DNA from 4 places in the Streptomyces sp. NPDC056361 genome. Region 1 is predicted to be linked to each of the others. Evidence: riboswitches for the same ligand, from Rfam matches in the RefSeq annotation. Region 1 holds a riboswitch; each other region holds the start of a gene.
What was found. Region 1 has a riboswitch for cobalamin ahead of cobN (cobaltochelatase subunit CobN). Riboswitches for the same ligand answer to the same signal wherever they lie in the genome.
Positions count from the first base shown of each region.

Region 1 (4,583 bases):
CTCCTCGTAGAAGTCGTCCAGGGCGCCCCGGTAGCCGCCGGGGTGGTCCGTGGTCTCCACGGTGAGCGGGTACATCAGCCGCTCCTCGACGTGGTCGTCGCGGAGGTGCTCGGCGGCGATGGAGCGGGCGATGGAGCGGCCGTGGCGGGCCGAGTGGTAGGCGACGACGTCGGCGGCGGCGATGGCCTTGACCGCGGCGACCGTCATCAGGTTCGGGTCGCCGGGCCCGAGGCCGACGCCGTACAGCTTGCCCTTCACGGGTGCGTCCTCGGTGCCGCTCATGCCTGGATCTCCGCTTCGTGGGCGATGGCGTTGATCGCGGCGGCGGTCATGGCGCTGCCGCCGCGCCGGCCGCGTACGACGAGGTAGTCGAGGCCGAGCTCGTGGGCCCGGTCGGCGAGCGCGTCCTTGGATTCGGCGGCGCCGATGAAGCCGACCGGTATGCCGAGGACGGCGGCGGGCCTGCCGGCGCCCTTGGCGACCATCTCCAGGAGGTGGAAGAGGGCGGTGGGGGCGTTGCCGATGGCGACGACGGAGCCTTCGAGGCGGTCCCGCCAGAGTTCGAGGGCGGCGGCGGAGCGGGTGGTGCCGAGTTCGGCGGCGAGGGCGGGCACGGCCGGGTCGGACAGCGCGCAGACCACCTCGTTGTCGGCGGGCAGCCGCTTGCGGGTGACGCCGCTGGCGACCATCTGCGCGTCGCAGAGGATCGGGGCGCCGGCGCGGAGGGCCGCGCGGCCCCGGGAGACGACCTGCGGCGAGTAGGCGATATCGCGTACGAGGTCGGTCATGCCGCAGGCGTGGATCATCCGGACCGCCACCTGGGCGACGTCGGCGGGCAGGCCCGCCAGATCCGCCTCGGCGCGGATCGTGGCAAAGGACTGGCGGTAGATCTCCGCCCCGTCCTTCTCGTAGTCGAACATCGTGTCGCTCTCGCTCATCTCGTCGTCGTGCGGGCCGTGGTGACAGCTTCGGTCAGGGCGGTACGGGGGGTGGGGGCGCCGTCCACCAGGTAGGCGCCGTCGGCGGTGGCGACGACGTCGATCCAGGTGCCGTGCGGGTGACCGCAGCGGCGCTCGCACCCGGAGTAGTGGGCCGGGAGGCCGGCGGCCGCGGCGGGACCGGGCCGCTCGGCGGCCGCGTCGGCGCGGACGTCCGCGAGGGACTTGGCGCAGCCGGGCCGGCCCGTGCAGGCGGTGACGCCCGCCCCGGGGGCGTGGGGGCGGGTGATCAGCCCGTGCGCGGCGAGGTCGGCGAGCCGGTCGGCCGCCGCCCCGACCACGACGGCACCGCGCCACGGCGTCAGCCGCACCTCGTCGGCGGGCAGCAGCGCGCGCAGCTGGGCGGCGGTGAGGCGGCCGAGGGGCGCGAGGACGTACAGGGCGCCGGTGCCGAGCGGCCCGGGGGCGGGCGGCGCGCCGAGGACGAGGAGCGACCGCGCCGGCGGTACGGGCTCGGCCGCGATCCCGGCCCGGTCGAGGGCGCCCGGCAGGTCGGGGACGGCGCCCGCCGGCAGTTCCTTCACCCGCCAGGCGCCGGTCCCGGCCTCCCGGGCGGCGTCGAGGAAGGCTCCGGCGGCGGCGAGGGCGGCCCGGGGCGCGTCGGTTCCGGCGATCCGGAAGGCCCGTCCACCGACGTACATGACGACTGTCCCCGGCTCCGCTGCGACCAAGGTCACATCGCCGCCGAGTCCCGCCACGTCGCCGCGCCCGTCGTCGAGGACGAAGAGGAAGCGGCCCGAGAGCGCCGCCGTCCAGGGCTCCGCGCAGAGCAGGGAGTCGAGCTCGCGGGCCCACAACTGGACGTCGGGGCGGCCGAGTCCGTCGAGTCCGCCGATCGGCGAGGCGACGATGTTGCGGACGCGTTCGTGGGTGGGGGAGGGGAGCAGGCCCGCGTCGGCGAGCAGGTCCGCGAGGGCCGCGCCGCAGTCGTCCGCGAGGCCGCGGAGTTCCGCGTTGCCGCGCGAGGTGATGCTGATCCGTCCGTCGCCGAGGGTCTCCGCGGCGTGCGCCAGAACCTCGACCTGGCGTGCCGTCAGGCGGCCTGCGGGCAGGCGGAGTCGGGCCAGGCGGCCGTCGTCGGCCGCGTGCAGGCGCAACGCCCCTGGGCAGGCGTCTCCGCGGTCCCGAATGCGAGGTTCGCCCGGTTCGGGAGCCGGGGGTGGGGTGGGCGGCATGGCGGCGAGCATACCCACGGGCCACCGGCCGACCACCGGGTGTGATCCGGCCGACTCCCCGGCACGCCCCGCCCCGCCGACGGCACGATCTACTATGCACACGGCATGGGGTCCCAGGACCCCGGGGAGGAAGCCCGGTGAGAATCCGGCGCGGTCCCGCCACTGTGAGCCCGTACCAGCGATGGCACGGGTGAGTCAGGAACTCCCTTCCCCAAGCTCTCGGCTTCGCTCGAGCAGGGGAGGCCCCAAACCACACGACCACCCGGGGCGCGGACAACCCCGAGGAAGGCCTGAGCTCGCCATGCTTCTGCTGCTGTCGCACTCCGACACCGACCTGCTCAGCGCCCGTGCGGCGAACGCCGGCTCCGCCGGCGGCCCGGTCGAGTACCGCTTCGCCAACCCCGCCCGCCTCCCCCTCGCCGACCTGCCCGGCCTCCTCGACGACGCCGAGCTCGTCGTCGTCCGCCTCCTCGGCGGCCTCCGCTCCTGGCAGGAGGGCCTCGACGCCATCCGCGCGACCGGAAAGCCGGTCGTCGTCCTCAGCGGCGAACAGGCCCCCGACGCCCAGCTGATGGAGGCCTCCACGGTCCCCGTCGGCGTCGCCACCGAGGCCCACGCCTACCTCGCGCACGGCGGCCCGGAGAACCTGGAGCAGCTGGCCCGCTTCCTCTCCGACACCGTCCTGCTCACCGGCCACGGCTTCGAGGCCCCGGCCGCCGCCCCCACCTGGGGCCCGCTGGAGCGCACCCCGAAGCCCACCGACGGCCCGACCGTCGCCGTGCTCTACTACCGCGCCCACCACATGAGCGGGAACACCGGCTTCGTCGGCACCCTCTGCGACGCCATCGAGGACGCCGGAGCCCGGGCGCTGCCCCTGTACGTGGCCTCCCTGCGCGCCCCCGAGGCGGAGCTGATCTCCGTCCTGAGCGGAGCCGACGCCATCGTCACCACCGTCCTCGCCGCCGGCGGCACCAAGCCGGCCGAGGCGCAGGCCGGCGGCGACGAGGAGGCCTGGGACGCGGGCGCGCTCGCCGCGCTCGACGTGCCGATCCTCCAGGCGCTGTGCCTGACCGGCTCGCGGTCCGCGTGGGAGGAGAACGACGAGGGCCTCTCGCCGCTGGACGCCGCCAGCCAGGTCGCCGTGCCCGAGTTCGACGGCCGGCTCATCACCGTCCCCTTCTCCTTCAAGGAGATCGACGAGGACGGCCTGCCCGCGTACGTCGCCGACGCCGAGCGCGCGGCCCGCGTCGCGGGGATCGCCGTCCGGCACGCCCGGCTCCGCCACATCCCGAACGCCGAGAAGAAGCTGGCGCTCGTCCTCTCCGCGTACCCGACCAAGCACTCCCGCATCGGCAACGCGGTCGGCCTCGACACCCCCGCCTCCGCCGTCGCGCTGCTCCGCCGCCTCATCGCGGAGGGCTACGACTTCGGGCCGGAGGAGGACCTCCCCGGCCTGGTCTCCGGCGACGGCGACGAGCTGATCTACGCCCTCATCGAGGCCGGCGGCCACGACCAGGACTGGCTCACCGAGGAGCAGCTCGCCCGCAACCCGGTCCGCATCCCGGCCGCCGACTACAAGCGCTGGTACGCGACGCTGCCCGCCGAGCTCCGCGAGCAGGTCGAGGAGCACTGGGGCCCGGCGCCCGGCGAGATGTTCCTCGACCGGTCCCGCAACCCGGAGGGCGACATCGTCCTCGCCGCCCTGCGGCGCGGGAACCTGCTGATCCTCATCCAGCCGCCGCGCGGCTTCGGCGAGAACCCGATCGCGATCTACCACGACCCCGACCTCCCGCCGTCCCACCACTACCTGGCCGCCTACCGCTGGATCGCCGCCCGCGCCGACGACGGCGGCTTCGGCGCCGACGCCATGGTCCACCTGGGCAAGCACGGCAACCTGGAGTGGCTGCCCGGCAAGAACGCCGGCCTGTCCGCCGCCTGCGGCCCGGACGCGGCGCTCGGCGACATCCCGCTGGTCTACCCGTTCCTCGTCAACGACCCGGGCGAGGGCACCCAGGCCAAGCGGCGCGTCCACGCCACCCTCGTCGACCACCTGGTCCCGCCGATGGCCCGCGCCGACTCGTACGGCGACATCGCGCGCCTGGAGCAGCTCCTCGACGAGTACGCGCAGATCTCCTCCATGGACCCGGCGAAGCTGCCCGCGATCCGCGCCCAGATCTGGACGCTGATCCAGGCCGCCAAGCTCGACCACGACCTGGGCCTCCAGGAGCGCCCGGAGGACGACGGCTTCGACGACTTCCTGCTGCACGTCGACGGCTGGCTGTGCGAGGTCAAGGACGCCCAGATCCGCGACGGCCTGCACGTCCTCGGCGGCGCCCCGGAGGGCGAGGCCCGCGTCAACCTGGTCCTCTCCATCCTGCGCGCCCGCCAGATCTGGGGCGGCACGCAGGCA
Region 1 is NZ_JBHJQI010000033.1:29,299-33,881, reverse strand. It holds gene ACFCY7_RS13615 (precorrin-2 C(20)-methyltransferase) at 1-282, opposite strand, end outside; gene ACFCY7_RS13610 (precorrin-8X methylmutase) at 279-920, opposite strand; gene ACFCY7_RS13605 (cobalamin biosynthesis protein CobG) at 935-2,185, opposite strand; cobalamin riboswitch at 2,264-2,397, shown strand; gene cobN (cobaltochelatase subunit CobN) at 2,475-4,583, shown strand, end outside.

Region 2 (4,583 bases), on a different contig from region 1:
GGGCAGGCCGTCGCCGCAGAGGTCGCGGCCGAACTGCAGCTCCGCCTCGACGGCTTCCCTGAGCATGTCGGTGACCTGCTGCTGGAGGGCGTCGTCGAAGAGCTCCGGCTCCTCCTTGCGGACGGTGTCCACGACCTCGAAGGCGAAGTTCATGTGCATCGTCTCGTCGCGGAAGACCCAGTTGGTGCCGGTGGCCAGGCCGTGCAGCAGACCGCGGGACCGGAACCAGTACACGTACGCGAAGGCGCCGTAGAAGAACAGGCCCTCGATGCATGCCGCGAAGCAGATGAGGTTGAGCAGGAAGCGGCGGCGGTCGGCGGCCGTCTCCAGCTTCTCGATCTTCTCGACCGAGTCCATCCACTTGAAGCAGAACTGCGCCTTCTCGCGGATGGAGGGGATCTCCTCGACCGCGTCGAACGCGGCGGCGCGGTCGTCCGGGTCGGGCAGGTAGGTGTCGAGCAGCGTCAGGTAGAACTGGACGTGCACGGCCTCCTCGAACAGCTGGCGCGACAGGTACAGGCGCGCCTCCGGGGAGTTGATGTGCTTGTAGAGCGTCAGCACCAGGTTGTTCGAGACGATCGAGTCGCCCGTCGCGAAGAACGCGACCAGACGGCCGATCATGTGCTGCTCGGCCGGGGTCAGCTTGGCGAGGTCGGCGACGTCGGAGTGCAGGTCGACCTCCTCCACCGTCCAGGTGTTCTTGATCGCGTCCCGGTACCGCTCGTAGAAGTCCGGGTAGCGCATCGGACGGAGGGTCAGCTCGAAGCCCGGGTCGAGGAGGTTCTTCTGTTCGGTGGAGCTCATTACTGGCAGGCCTCGCAGGACTCGGGGTTTTCCAGGGAGCAGGCGAGGGCGTCCGCGTCGGAGACCGCCTGCTGGACGGGGATGGGGGCGGTGGCCGTCGTCGACGCCTGGGCGGCGCGGGCGATCCGGGTCGCCGGGCGGGAGCGCAGGTAGTACGTCGTCTTCAGCCCCTGCTTCCAGGCGTACGCGTACATCGACGACAGCTTGCCGATCGTCGGCGTCTCCATGAACAGGTTCAGCGACTGCGACTGGTCCAGGAACGGCGTGCGGGCCGCCGCCATGTCGATCAGGCCGCGCTGCGGGATCTCCCAGGCCGTGCGGTACAGCTCGCGGACCTCGGCCGGGATCCAGCCGAAGCCGGCGACCGAACCGCTGGCGTCGCGGAGCGCGTCCCGGGTCTGCGCGTCCCACACGCCGAGCTTCTTCAGCTCGTCGACGAGGTACGAGTTGACCTGGAGGAACTCGCCCGACAGCGTCTCGCGCTTGAAGAGGTTCGAGACCTGCGGCTCGATGCACTCGTACACGCCGGCGATCGAGGCGATCGTCGCGGTCGGCGCGATGGCCAGGAGCAGGCTGTTGCGCATGCCGACGGCGGCGATCCGCTCGCGCAGCGCGGCCCAGCGCTCCGGCCAGTTGAGCTCCACGTCGTAGTGGTCCGGGTGCAGCACGCCGCGGGCGGTGCGGGTCTGCTCCCAGGCCGGGAGCGGGCCGCTGCGCTCGGCGAGGTCGGCGGAGGCCTCGTACGCGGCGAGCATGATCCGCTCGGCGATACGGGTGGACAGCGCGCGCGCCTCGGCGGAGTCGAACGGCAGCCGCAGCTGGAAGAAGACGTCCTGGAGGCCCATCGCGCCCAGGCCGACCGGCCGCCAGCGGGCGTTGGAACGCCCGGCCTGCTCGGTCGGGTAGAAGTTGATGTCGACGACCCGGTCGAGGAAGGTGACGGCCGTGCGGACGGTCTCGTCGAGGCGCTCCCAGTCGATGTCGCCGCCGGTGACGAACGCGCCCAGGTTCACCGAACCGAGGTTGCAGACGGCGGTCTCGCCGTCGTTCGTGACCTCGATGATCTCGGTGCAGAGGTTCGAGGAGTGGACGACGGTGCCGGGCTCGGCGGTCTGGTTCGCGGTCCGGTTGGACGCGTCCTTGAAGGTCATCCAGCCGTTGCCGGTCTGGGCCAGGGTCCGCATCATCCGGCCGTACAGGTCGCGGGCCGGCATCGTCTTGCGGGCCAGGCCCTTCGCCTCGGCGGCGCGGTAGGCGGCGTCGAACTCGTCGCCGTACAGGTCGACGAGCTCGGGCACGTCCGACGGCGAGAAGAGGGACCAGTCGGCGTCCGCGTTGACGCGGCGCATGAACTCGTCCGGGATCCAGTGCGCCAGGTTCAGGTTGTGCGTACGGCGCTGGTCCTCGCCCGTGTTGTCGCGGAGCTCCAGGAACTCCTCGATGTCCGCGTGCCAGGTCTCCAGGTAGACGGCGGCGGCGCCCTTGCGGCGGCCGCCCTGGTTCACCGCGGCGACGGAGGCGTCGAGGGTCTTCAGGAACGGAACGATGCCGTTGGAGTGGCCGTTGGTGCCGCGGATCAGCGAACCGCGGGCGCGGATGCGGGAGTAGGAGAGCCCGATGCCGCCGGCGTGCTTCGACAGGCGCGCGACCTGGTGGTAGCGGCCGTAGATGGAGTCCAGCTCGTCCTGCGGGGAGTCCAGGAGGTAGCAGGAGGACATCTGCGGGTGGCGGGTACCGGAGTTGAAGAGCGTGGGGGAGGACGGCAGGTAGTCCAGGCGGCTCATCAGCCCGTACAGCGCGGCGACCTCGTCGAGCGCGCGGACGCTGTCGTCCTCGGCCAGGCCGCAGGCGACGCGCAGCATGAAGTGCTGCGGGGTCTCGATCACCTTGCGGGTGATCGGGTGGCGCAGCAGGTAGCGCGAGTAGAGGGTGCGCAGGCCGAAGTAGCCGAAGCGGTCGTCGGCGTCCCGGTCGATCAGGGTGTCGAGCCGGTCCGCGTGCAGCGCGACGAAGGCGGCGGTGCGGTCGGCGATCAGGCCCTCGCGGTGACCGACGGAGACGGAGGCGGAGAAGGAGACCGCGCCCTGGTCGGCCGCCTCGTCGGCGATGGTGATCGTCAGGAGCCGGGCGGCGAGCCGGGAGTACGCCGGGTCCTCGGCGATCAGGCCCGCGGCCGCCTCGGTGGCCAGCTCGCGCAGTTCCGCCTCGTCCGACGCGGCGCTGCGGCCGCGCAGGGCGGCGGCGGCGATCTTGCCGGGGTCGGTGTCGGGGAGATCGGCGGTGAGGTCGGTCAGGGTCCGCAGCAGCACGGTCCCGGGGCCGTCGCTCTCGACCGCGGAAGCCTCGGCCGAAGCCGGATCGGCGGGCGCGATGGTCACGTGGGGGCTCTCCCTCGCTCGGCTCGGGGCCGCGACGGGGGAAGGCGGGCAGGAGGGCGTCCGTCACGCCGGACGCGCCGTGTCCACCGGCCCACTCCGCGAGGCCCGGAAGTCAGTGGCACCCGGAACGGAAGGACCGGGCGCGCTGGCGGCAGGTCTTCGGACTCACTCCGTACGAAACCGCACGAAGCACACCGTTGCGGGACAGTTCCGGATTCGCGCCGGATTCCCCTGCGTCGACAGCGAGGATGAGCATACATGTGGGGGGCGCCGCTGACGGCACCCCCCACATGTTGTGTCGGTCGTGGGGCTACAGCTCCAGCGCGTACGTCCGCAGCGCGTGGCCGGGGATCGGCTCCCAGTCCCGATCGGGGGTGCGGACGAAGCCGAGCCGCTCGTAGATCCGGTGCGCCGCGGCCATCTTCGCGTCCGTGGAGAGCACCAGCCGCGCGCACCCGGGGAGGGCCCGCGCCCGGTCCGCGCAGGCGCGTACGAGCGCCTCTCCGACGCCCCTGCCGCGGGCCGCGGGCGCGACCACCAGCATCCGGAACTCGGCCTCGCCGGCGACCGCGATGTCCGCCCAGGTGGTGCCGCCGGCGGCGAAGGTCACCCCGCCGATGATGCCGCCCTCCGGGTCGGCGGCGACGAGCACCTCGCTCTCGCGGGCCCGCCGGGCCGTGTCGCGGAGCACGGCCAGATAGAAGTCGTCCTCGCCGTGGAGCAGCAGCCCGTCGTTCAGATAGGTCAGTCCGGTGAGCTCGCCGAGCTCCTCGTATTCCTCGGGCCGTACCGCCCTGATCACGATGTCCATGAGGGAAGTCTGCCTCCACCGCGCGCGAAAGGGGCCCGGGATTTCCCGGGCCCCTCACTGTGCGCTTCCGCGGGTCAGTGCACCGAGGCGCCGACCTTCGCGCGGTCCGACGAGCCGGCCGTGGCGTCGCCGGCGTCCGCCGTGTAGTCCTCGGGCGAGGTCTCGTCGACGCCCTCGGGGGCCTTGACGGCCTTGAGGACGAAGGTCAGGACGACCGTGACGACGAGGTTGAGGACGAAGGCGGTGAGACCGATGTAGCCGATCTCGCCGATGCCGGGGATCTCGGCGGACGAGCCGCCGAAGTGCTTCTGGGTCGGGCTGGCGACGCCGTACGCGGCGAACGTGCCGTAGACCATGCCGACGGCCCAGCCGGCGAGCAGCGCCCAGCGGTGGAACCAGCGGGTGAACAGACCGCCGACGAGGGCCGGGAAGGTCTGCAGGATCCAGATGCCGCCGAGCAGCTGGAAGTTGATCGCGACCGTCTTGTCCATGGTGAGGACGAAGACCAGCGCGCCGACCTTCACCAGGAGCGAGACCAGCTTGGAGACCTTGGTCTCCTGCGCCGGGGTCGCGTCCGGTTTGATGAAGTC
Region 2 is NZ_JBHJQI010000067.1:25,077-29,659, reverse strand. It holds gene ACFCY7_RS22190 (ribonucleotide-diphosphate reductase subunit beta) at 1-804, opposite strand, end outside; gene ACFCY7_RS22185 (ribonucleoside-diphosphate reductase subunit alpha) at 804-3,182, opposite strand; cobalamin riboswitch at 3,315-3,475, opposite strand; gene ACFCY7_RS22180 (GNAT family N-acetyltransferase) at 3,493-3,993, opposite strand; gene mctP (monocarboxylate uptake permease MctP) at 4,068-4,583, opposite strand, start outside.
Region 2: it holds a riboswitch for cobalamin, as region 1 does, so the genes downstream of both, ACFCY7_RS22185 (ribonucleoside-diphosphate reductase subunit alpha) here and cobN (cobaltochelatase subunit CobN) in region 1, are expected to answer to the same signal.

Region 3 (4,583 bases), on a different contig from region 1:
GGTGGAGTCGATCGCCCGCCGGGTGAACGAGCGGTCGCGGTCCTTCGGCGTGGCGCTGAGCGCGTGCAGCACGCCCGCGAAGGGCAGTCCCACCTTCGACCTGCCGGACGGGGAGCTGGAGTTGGGCGTCGGCATCCACGGTGAGCCGGGCCGGGAGCGCCGGGCCATGATGACGTCGCGGGAGATCGCCGACTTCGCCGTGGACGCCGTCGTCGAGGACCTGGGTCCCACCGGTCCGGTGCTCGTGCTGGTCAACGGCATGGGCGGGACGCCGCTTCTGGAGCTGTACGGCTTCAACGCGGAGGTGCAGCGGGTGCTCGCCGAGCGGGGCGTGCCGGTGGCGCGGACGCTGGTCGGGAACTACGTGACCTCGCTCGACATGGCGGGCTGCTCGGTGTCGCTGTGCGAGGTGGACGACGAACTGCTGCGGCTGTGGGACGCGCCCGTGCAGACGCCCGCCCTGCGCTGGGGCCGGTGAGCCGGGCCGTGGGGACACCGGCGGACACGGGAACGGGCGAGGGAGAGGCAGTGGGCGAGGTAGTGGGAGTGGGAGAGGGCATGACGGAGACGTTCGGTGCGGAGTTCCTGGTGCGCTGGCTGGCCGCGGTCGCCGAGGCCGTGGAGCGCGAGGCGGACCGGCTGACCGAGCTTGACTCGGCGATCGGCGACGCCGACCACGGCGCCAACCTCAAGCGGGGATTCGCCGCCGTGGCCGAGACGCTGGCCAAGGAACCGCCGACGACACCCGGCGCCGTGCTCACCACCGCCGGACGGCAGCTGATCTCCACGGTCGGCGGCGCGTCGGGGCCCCTCTACGGAACGCTGCTGCGCCGCACCGGCAAGACCCTCGGCGAGGACGAGCGGTTCGACCGGACGCAGCTCGCCGAGGCGCTGGGTGCGGGCGTCGCCGCCGTGTCCCAGCTCGGCGGGGCTCAGGTGGGCGACAAGACGATGCTGGACGCACTGGTGCCGGCCGTGGAAGGCCTGCGGACCTCGTTCGGCGCGGCCTCCGCGGCCGCCGAGGAAGGTGCCCTCGGGACCGTACCCCTGCGGGCGCGCAAGGGCCGGGCGAGCTATCTCGGCGAACGGTCGGTCGGGCACCAGGATCCGGGGGCGACGTCGTCGGCGCTGCTGTTCTCGACGCTGGCCGCGACCGCGCGCACCGAGGGGGCGTCGTGAGCACGGCGACCGGCGGTTTCGACGGTTCGACGCCCGGCGCTTCGGCATCCACCGGCTCGGCACCCGGCGCGTCCGCGTCCGGCGGCTCGGCGTCCGGTGCCTCCGCGTCCGACGCCTCGACGTCCACCGGCTCGACGCCCGGCGCCTCCGCGTCCGTCGGCATCGTGCTCGTGTCGCACAGTGCGGCGGTCGCGGTGGCCGTGGCGGAGCTGGCGCGGGGGCTTGCGGGGGGCGGGGGGCTCGCGCCGGTGGCGGCGGCGGGGGGAACGCCGGACGGGGGGTTGGGGACGAGTTCGGAGTTGATCGCCGAGGCGGCGAAGGCGGTGGACCGGGGGGCGGGGGTGGCGCTCCTGGTCGATCTGGGGAGTGCGGTGCTCACGGTGAAGGCGCTGCTCGCCGAGGGGGACGAACTGCCCGCGGGTGCGCGGTTGGTGGACGCTCCGTTCGTCGAGGGCGCGGTCGCGGCGCTGGTGACGGCGAGCGCGGGTGGGGACCTCGACGCGGTGGTGGCGGCGGCCTCGGAGGCGTACGCGTACCGCAAGGAGTGAGCCCGCGCGGCGAGTGCGCGGAGTGACGGAGGGGGCGCGGCGGGTGGCGGCCGTGTTGTGATGCAGCAGGTCAACCCACTAATGTCGCAGGGCCTTGGTGTACGGGAAACCGGTGAAGTACCGGTGCGGCCCTCGCCACTGTGATCGGGAGGTCCGGCTCCACCCCCGCGGGGAACACCCTCGGGGAAGCCACTGGACCGCGGCGGGAGACCGTCGCGGTGTGGGAAGGCGGAGTCGGACGGCATGACCGTCAGCCAGGAGACCGGCCAGGGTGCGTTGTCCATCCACGAGGTGCTGGAGAGGGTCTCCCGACCATGCATATAGCCGAGGGGTATCTGCCCCCCGCTCACGCCGCCGCCTGGGGCGTCGCGGCCGCCCCGTTCGTCGTCCACGGGGTCCGCGCGCTGACCCGCGAGGTGCGGTCCAACCCCGAGTCCACGCTGCTGCTCGGCGCCTCCGGCGCCTTCACGTTCGTCCTGTCCGCGCTCAAACTGCCCTCGGTGACGGGGAGTTGTTCCCATCCGACCGGTACGGGTCTGGGGGCGATCCTGTTCCGGCCGCCGATCATGGCGGTCCTCGGCACGATCACCCTGCTGTTCCAGGCGCTGCTGCTCGCCCACGGCGGCCTGACCACGCTCGGCGCCAACGCCTTCTCGATGGCGGTCGTCGGGCCGTGGGCGGGGTACGGGACGTACCGGCTGCTGCGCCGGTTCGGTACGCCGCTGATGGTCGCCGTGTTCTTCGGCGCGTTCGTCGCCGACCTGTCCACGTACTGCGTCACGAGCGTGCAGCTGGCGCTCGCGTTCCCGGACGCCGGTACGGGAGTGCCGGGCGCGCTGGCCAAGTTCGGCGGGATCTTCGCGGTGACGCAGATTCCGCTGGCGGTGAGCGAGGGCCTGCTCACGGTGCTCGTGATGCGGCTGCTCAGCCAGTCGAGCAAGGGCGAGCTGACCCGGCTGGGTGTCCTCCCCCGGCCGCGGACCGCGCTCGACAAGGAGGCGGCCGCGCGATGAGCGTCAAGATCAGCCGTAACGCGAGGATCAACGGACTGCTGCTGCTCGTCGTCGTCGCGCTCGCGGTGCTGCCGCTCGCGCTGGGTCTCGGCGACCACAAGGAGCAGCCGTTCAGCGGGTCCGACGGGGAGGCCGAGACGGCCATCACCGAACTCGATCCCGACTACAAGCCCTGGTTCAGCCCCCTGTACGAGCCGCCGTCCGGCGAGATCGAGTCGGCGCTCTTCGCGCTCCAGGCGGCCCTGGGCGCCGGTGTCCTGGCGTACTACTTCGGCCTGCGGCGCGGCCGCCGGCAGGGGGAGGCGCGGGCCGCGGCGGCCATGGCCGAGGCGGAAGGAGCGGTGGCGCACGGAGCCGCAGCGGACGGAGCGGCAGCGGACGGAGCGGCAGCGGACGGAGCGGCGGCGGACGGAGCGGCGGCGGACGAGGGCGGCACGGGGGCCGCTGCCCGGCCCGTCGACGGGCGGGACGCGTAGTCGCCGATGCTGCCCATCGACGCGGCGGCGCACAGCAGTCGCTGGCGCTCCCGCCATCCTGCCGAGAAGGCGCTGCTCGGTTTCGGTCTGACGCTGTGCGCGGTGGCTCTGCCGCCGTGGCCGGGCGCGGTGCTGGTGGCCGCGGTGACGCTCGGGGTGCTCCTCGGGCCGGCCGGCGTGCCGGGCCGTCAGCTGTGGCGGGCGTTTCGCGTTCCGCTCGGGTTCTGCGTCACGGGCGCGGTCCCCCTGCTGTTCGAGGTGGGCGGGGCGCGGGGCATCGTGGCACTGGCGCCCGGGGGCCCGGCGCACGCGGGCGGGCTGCTGCTGCGGACCGCGTCGGCCTCGCTCGGGGTGCTGCTGTTCGCGTTCACGACGCCGGTGTCCGACGTGCTTCCCCGGCTGGTCCGGGCAGGGGTGCCGGCGCCGGTGGTGGACGTGGCGCTCGTGATGTACCGGATCATCTTCCTGCTGCTCGACTCGCTGTCCAGGATCCGGCAGGCCCAGGCGGCCCGGCTGGGGCACACCACCCGGGCCGCGACCTGGCGTTCGCTCGCGGGGCTCGGCGCCACCACGTTCGTCCGGGCCTTCGACCGGGCGCAGCGCCTGCAGTCGGGGCTCGCCGGGCGGGGCTACGACGGGACGCTGCGGGTGCTCGTGCCCGCGTGCGGGATCTCCCGCCGGTTCCTCGCGGCGACGGCCGTGCTGCTCGGGGGGCTCGTCGCCCTCACCTTCGTACTGGAAAGGCTCCTTCCGTGACGTCTCAGAACACGACGACGCCTCAGAACGCGACGACGCCCCGGGGCGCGGAGCCCGTCGTGGAGCTGGTGGGTGCGGGGTTCGCCTACGAGGACGGGCCGGCCGTCCTGTCGGGGGTGGACTTCGCGGTGGCGCAGGGGCGGGCCGTCGCGCTCCTCGGCCGCAACGGCAGCGGCAAGACGACGCTGCTGCGGCTGCTGAGCGGCGGGCTGCGGTGCGGGAGCGGGTCACTGCTCCTGGACGGTGCGGAGGTGGCGTACGACCGCCGGGGGCTGACCCGGCTGCGGACCACCGTGCAGCTCGTGGTGCAGGACCCGGACGACCAGCTGTTCGCGGCCTCGGTCGGCCAGGACGTGTCGTTCGGGCCGATGAACCTGGGGCTGCCCGAGGAGGAGGTGCGGCTCCGGGTGCGCGAGGCGCTGGAGGCGCTGGACATCGTGGCGCTCGCGGACCGGCCGACGCACCTGCTGTCGTACGGGCAGCGCAAGCGGGCCGCCATCGCCGGCGCCGTGGCGATGCGGCCCCGGGTCCTGATCATGGACGAGCCGACGGCCGGCCTCGATCCGCACGGGCAGGAGATGCTCCTCGACGCCCTCGGGCGGCTCCGCGCG
Region 3 is NZ_JBHJQI010000119.1:4,972-9,554, forward strand. It holds gene dhaK (dihydroxyacetone kinase subunit DhaK) at 1-478, shown strand, start outside; gene dhaL (dihydroxyacetone kinase subunit DhaL) at 559-1,179, shown strand; gene ACFCY7_RS30010 (PTS-dependent dihydroxyacetone kinase phosphotransferase subunit DhaM) at 1,341-1,727, shown strand; cobalamin riboswitch at 1,806-2,013, shown strand; gene ACFCY7_RS30015 (energy-coupling factor ABC transporter permease) at 2,042-2,740, shown strand; gene ACFCY7_RS30020 (energy-coupling factor ABC transporter substrate-binding protein) at 2,749-3,216, shown strand; gene cbiQ (cobalt ECF transporter T component CbiQ) at 3,223-3,972, shown strand; gene ACFCY7_RS30030 (ATP-binding cassette domain-containing protein) at 3,969-4,583, shown strand, end outside.
Region 3: it holds a riboswitch for cobalamin, as region 1 does, so the genes downstream of both, ACFCY7_RS30015 (energy-coupling factor ABC transporter permease) here and cobN (cobaltochelatase subunit CobN) in region 1, are expected to answer to the same signal.

Region 4 (4,583 bases), on a different contig from region 1:
GGGTGTCCCAGCGGGCGCTGCCGAGGCCGCCGAGGGACCAGTGGAGCGCCTCCTGGAACTGCTCGGGGCGCCCGGCGACGACGAGGAGCAGGGTGGCGAGGGCGGACAGGACGTAGGAGACGGCGACCCCGGCGAGGACGAGCCGGGCGCCGGTCATGGTGCCGCCGCGGCGCGCGAGCCCGTAGACGAGGACGAGTGCGAGGAGGGCGCCGGCGAAGGCTCCGGCGGGGAGGGCGAGGGTGGTGGTGACCCCTCCCCCGATGCCGAGGACCAGGACGAGGACGGCGCCGGCGGAGGCTCCGGAGGAGATCCCGAGGAGGAAGGGGTCGGCGAGCCGGTTGCGGACGAGGGCCTGGAGGACGGCGCCGACGACGGCGAGTCCGGCGCCGACGACGATGCCGAGGAGGACGCGGGGCAGCCGTACGTCGAGCACGATCGTCCGGTACGGCGAGGGGCCCGCCCGTCCGGTCAGGGCGTCGAGGACCTGGCCGGGCGGGATGCGGACGGAGCCGAGCGCGAGGGAGGCGAGCGCGGCGGCGGCCAGTGCGAGGACGAGTCCGGCGACGACGAGGGCGTACCGTGCGGGGCCCGTGCCCGGGGCCGCCGTGCGGGCGGGGGTCCGGGCCGGGCGGAGTGCGGTGCTCACCGGGCGGGGTGGAGCTGGGCGGCCAGCTTGTCGACGGCGCCGGGGACGCGGACGCCGAGGACGGTGTCGGAGAGGGGCAGCACGGCGAACCGGTGGTTCCTGATGGCGGGGACGTCCTTGAGTGCGGGGTCGTCGAGGAGCCGCTTCTTCTTCTGTTCGACGGTGGTGGAGCCGTAGTCGTAGATCACGATGACGTCCGGGCGGCGGTCGACGACCTGTTCCCAGGTGGCGTCGCCGAAGGCCTTGTCGAGGTCGGCGAAGACGTTCCGGCCGCCGGCGCGGGTGATGAGCTCGTTGCCGATGCCCTTGCCGCCGGCGGTGAAGGCGGTCTTGTCGCCGCTGTCGTAGACGAAGACGGAGACGGGCCGGGTGCCGTCGAGCCGCTTCTCCGTGGCGGCGACGGTGGCGCGGGCCTGCCGGATCCACGTCTCGGCGCGGTCGGCGACGCCGAACGTCCGGCCGGTCTCGCGGACTTCGCGGTAGAGGTCCTCGACGGAGGGCGAACCGGTGGGGCAGTACTCGGTGTTGAGGCGGGTCGCGATGCCGGAGCGCGCCAGGTCGTCGCGGCTCCGGCCGTCCTCGGCGGAGAAGGCGGAGGAGTAGCCGCCGTACACGAAGTCGGGGTTCGCGGCGAGGAGGGCCTCCTTGGAGGGGTACTCCTTCGCGAGGACGGGCACGGTGCCGTACGCCTTCTCGTACGCGGGGAGGATCGCGTCGTCGAGGTAGGCGGTGCCGACGAGCGACTTCTCCAGGCCGAGCGCGAGCATGATCTCGGTGACGTGCTGGTTCATGGTGACCGCGCGCCGGGGCGGGGCCTGGTAGGTGTGCTGCACACCGCAGTTGGTGACGGTGTACGGGAATCCCGCGGCGGGTTTCGCGGGCGGCGCGGCGGCCTCGGGGGCGGCCGAGCAGGCGGCGAGCAGCGGGATCAGGACGACTGCGGACAGCAGCGGGCGACGCCAGGGCACGGCGGAACGGGCCTCCTCCGGGGATTTCCACGTCCCCGATCGGTGGTGAGAAGGCGGCAGGTCAGTTCCTGGCTTCCGCCCCCCCTGGGGAGGCGGTCACAGTGGCGGGACCGTGCCGGATTCGCACCGGCTTCCTGGGTCCTGCCGCCCTTTGGTCCCGGCCAGTGTCTCACTCGGGCCAGGGCGAGTCGCGGATGGTGGTCACGAAGTCGCCGGGGACGAAGCCGGGCACGTGGTGGCGCAGGACGTCGGCCTTGACGTTGCCGAAGGTGGTGTCCGGCTTGGGGGCGATGCCGTCGGCGAAGGCCTCCAGGATGCGGCGCTTGAAGTCGGGGCGGGGGTGGGCGGCGACGATCGCGGCCCGGTCGCCGGGGTCGACGGCGGCGGGGTCGTCGTAGCCGATGCCGAGGACGTCGTACTCGACGCCGGCGGTGACGAGCGCGACCTCGGGCTCCATGAACTCGGGCACGCCGGGGGTCGTGTGCAGGGCGATCGCGGTCCAGACCCGGCGCACGGCGTCCTCGTCGGCGCCTTGGGCGCGGAGGAACGCGGCGGCCTCCTCGGCGCCGTCGACCTCGAAGCGGCGTCCGCTCCCCCGGTGCTTCTCCCCGAGGCCGAGGTCGTGGAACATCGCGCCGACGTAGAGCAGTTCGGCGTCGAAGGCGAGGCCGCGGGCGCGGCCCTGGAGGGCGCCGAAGAGGTAGACGCGGCGGGAGTGGTCGTAGATCAGGTCGCTCGTGGTGTCGCGGACGAGTTCGGTGGCGGCGGTGGCGAGCCTGCTGTCGGGGATCAGCGCGAGTGCGTTCATGGGGACCAGCCTCGTCGCCGGGCCCGTACCCCTGCCATGTCCCTGCGGACAGGCATCCCACAGAATCGGACACGTGACGGTGCACACGGTGGTGGTGGCGGCTTTCGACGGTGTCCGGCTCCTGGACGTCTCGGCTCCCCTGGAGGTGTTCTCCACGGCGGGGTCCGGAGACCCGGCGGGGTCCGGGTACGAGGTCCTGGTGTGCACGCCCGACGGTCGGGACGTGCGGACGTCGTGCGGGCTGCGGATCGGGGCCGATCTGGCGGTGGCGGCGGTGGCGGGCGCGGACACGCTGGTCGTGCCGGGGGCGGTGGACGTGGAGCTGTGCGTGGCGGCGGCGCCGGCCGTGGCGGGGCTCGCGGCGCGCTCGGGGCGGGTGGCGTCGGTGTGCACGGGGGCGTTCGCGCTGGGTGCGGCGGGGCTGCTGGCCGGGCGGCGGGCGACGACGCACTGGGAGCACGCGGCGGAGCTGGCCCGCCGGTTCCCGGAGGCGGTGGTGGATGCGGACGCGATCCACGTGCGGGACGGGGAGGTGTGGAGTTCGGCGGGGGTGACGGCCGGGATCGACCTGTGCCTGGCGCTCGTGGAGGAGGACCGGGGGCCGGCGGTGGCCCGTGCGGTGGCCAGGGACCTGGTGGTCTTCCTGCAGCGGCCGGGCGGGCAGTCGCAGTTCTCGGCGGCCTCGCGGACTCCTCCGACGGCGCATCCGGTGGTCCGGCCGCTGCTGGACGCGGTGGTGGCCGATCCGGCGGCGGACCACAGCGCTCCGGTGCTCGCGCGGCGGGCGGGGGTGAGCGCCCGGCATCTGACCCGGTTGTTCCGGGAGCAGATCGGGGCGACGCCGGCGGGGTACGTGGAGCGGGTGCGGGTGGAGGCGGCCCGGATGCTCCTGGAGGGCGGGGCGAGCGTGACGGGGGCGGCGGCGCGGAGCGGTCTGGGGAGCGACGAGACGCTGCGGAGGGCGTTCGCCCGGCATTTCGGGGTGACGCCCTCCGCCTATCTGGCGCGGTTCCGCACGACGGCGGCGGACGCGTCCTACGCGTAGGCCTCGACGATCTCGACGTCCTCCTCGGTCACGACGCCGTCGACGATGTTGAAGGAGCGGAACTGGAAGGGGCCGGCGTCGTCGGTGTCGGCGGTGGACACGAGGACGTAGTGGGCCTGCGGCTCGTTGGCGTACGTGATGTCCGTGCGGGACGGGTAGGCCTCGGTGGCGGTGTGCGAGTGGTAGACGATGACGGGCTCCTCGTCCCGGTCGTCCATCTCGCGGTAGAGCTTGAGGAGGTCCGCGGAGTCGAACTCGTAGAAGGTGGGCGAGCGGGCGGCGTTCAGCATCGGGATGAACCGCTCGGGGCGGCCGCTGCCGGCCGGGCCGGCGACCACGCCGCAGGCCTCGTCGGGGTGGTCCGCGCGGGAGTGTTCCACGATCTGGTCGTACAGGGCCCGGGTGATGGTCAGCATGCCGACAGGATAAGCAGACGGGCCGCCCCGTACCGAGGAGTGGTACGGGGCGGCCCGGATGCTGGACGGAGGCCGGTCAGGAGCGCTTGGCGAAGGCGGCGCCCTCGGGGTTGCGGGCCTTGAGGACCAGGTAGGAGACGGCGAGGACGAGGCCCCAGACGGGCGCGCCGTACAGCGCGACCCGGTTGTCCTTGTCCATGCCCATGGTCACGACGACCATGGTGATGAAGGCGAGCGAGAAGGCGCTGAACCAGATGCCGCCCGGCGCCTTGAACGACGACTGCGGGAGCTCGCCCCGGTCGGCCTTGATCCGGTAGCGGATCTGGCAGATCAGGATGACGATCCAGGCCCACATGCCGGAGATGGTGGCGAAGGAGACGACGTAGTTGAACGCCTCGCCGGGCCACTGGTAGTTGATCCAGACGCCGAACATCATCAGTGCGGCGGAGACCGTGGTGCCGACGAGCGGGGTGCCGGACTTGGTCAGCTTGGTGAAGACCTTCGGGCCCTGGCCGTTGAGCGCGAGGTCGCGCAGCATGCGGCCGGTGGAGTACATGCCCGAGTTGCAGGACGACAGGGCCGCCGTGAGGACGACGAAGTTGACGATGGCGGCTCCGACGCTGAGGCCCATCCGCTCGAAGGCCTCGACGAACGGGCTGACGCCCGGCTTGAACGCGGTCCACGGGACGACCGACAGGAT
Region 4 is NZ_JBHJQI010000001.1:162,801-167,383, forward strand. It holds gene ACFCY7_RS00735 (FecCD family ABC transporter permease) at 1-646, opposite strand, end outside; gene ACFCY7_RS00740 (ABC transporter substrate-binding protein) at 643-1,614, opposite strand; cobalamin riboswitch at 1,656-1,791, opposite strand; gene ACFCY7_RS00745 (HD domain-containing protein) at 1,784-2,422, opposite strand; gene ACFCY7_RS00750 (GlxA family transcriptional regulator) at 2,496-3,467, shown strand; gene ACFCY7_RS00755 (Mov34/MPN/PAD-1 family protein) at 3,458-3,883, opposite strand; gene ACFCY7_RS00760 (amino acid permease) at 3,960-4,583, opposite strand, start outside.
Region 4: it holds a riboswitch for cobalamin, as region 1 does, so the genes downstream of both, ACFCY7_RS00740 (ABC transporter substrate-binding protein) here and cobN (cobaltochelatase subunit CobN) in region 1, are expected to answer to the same signal.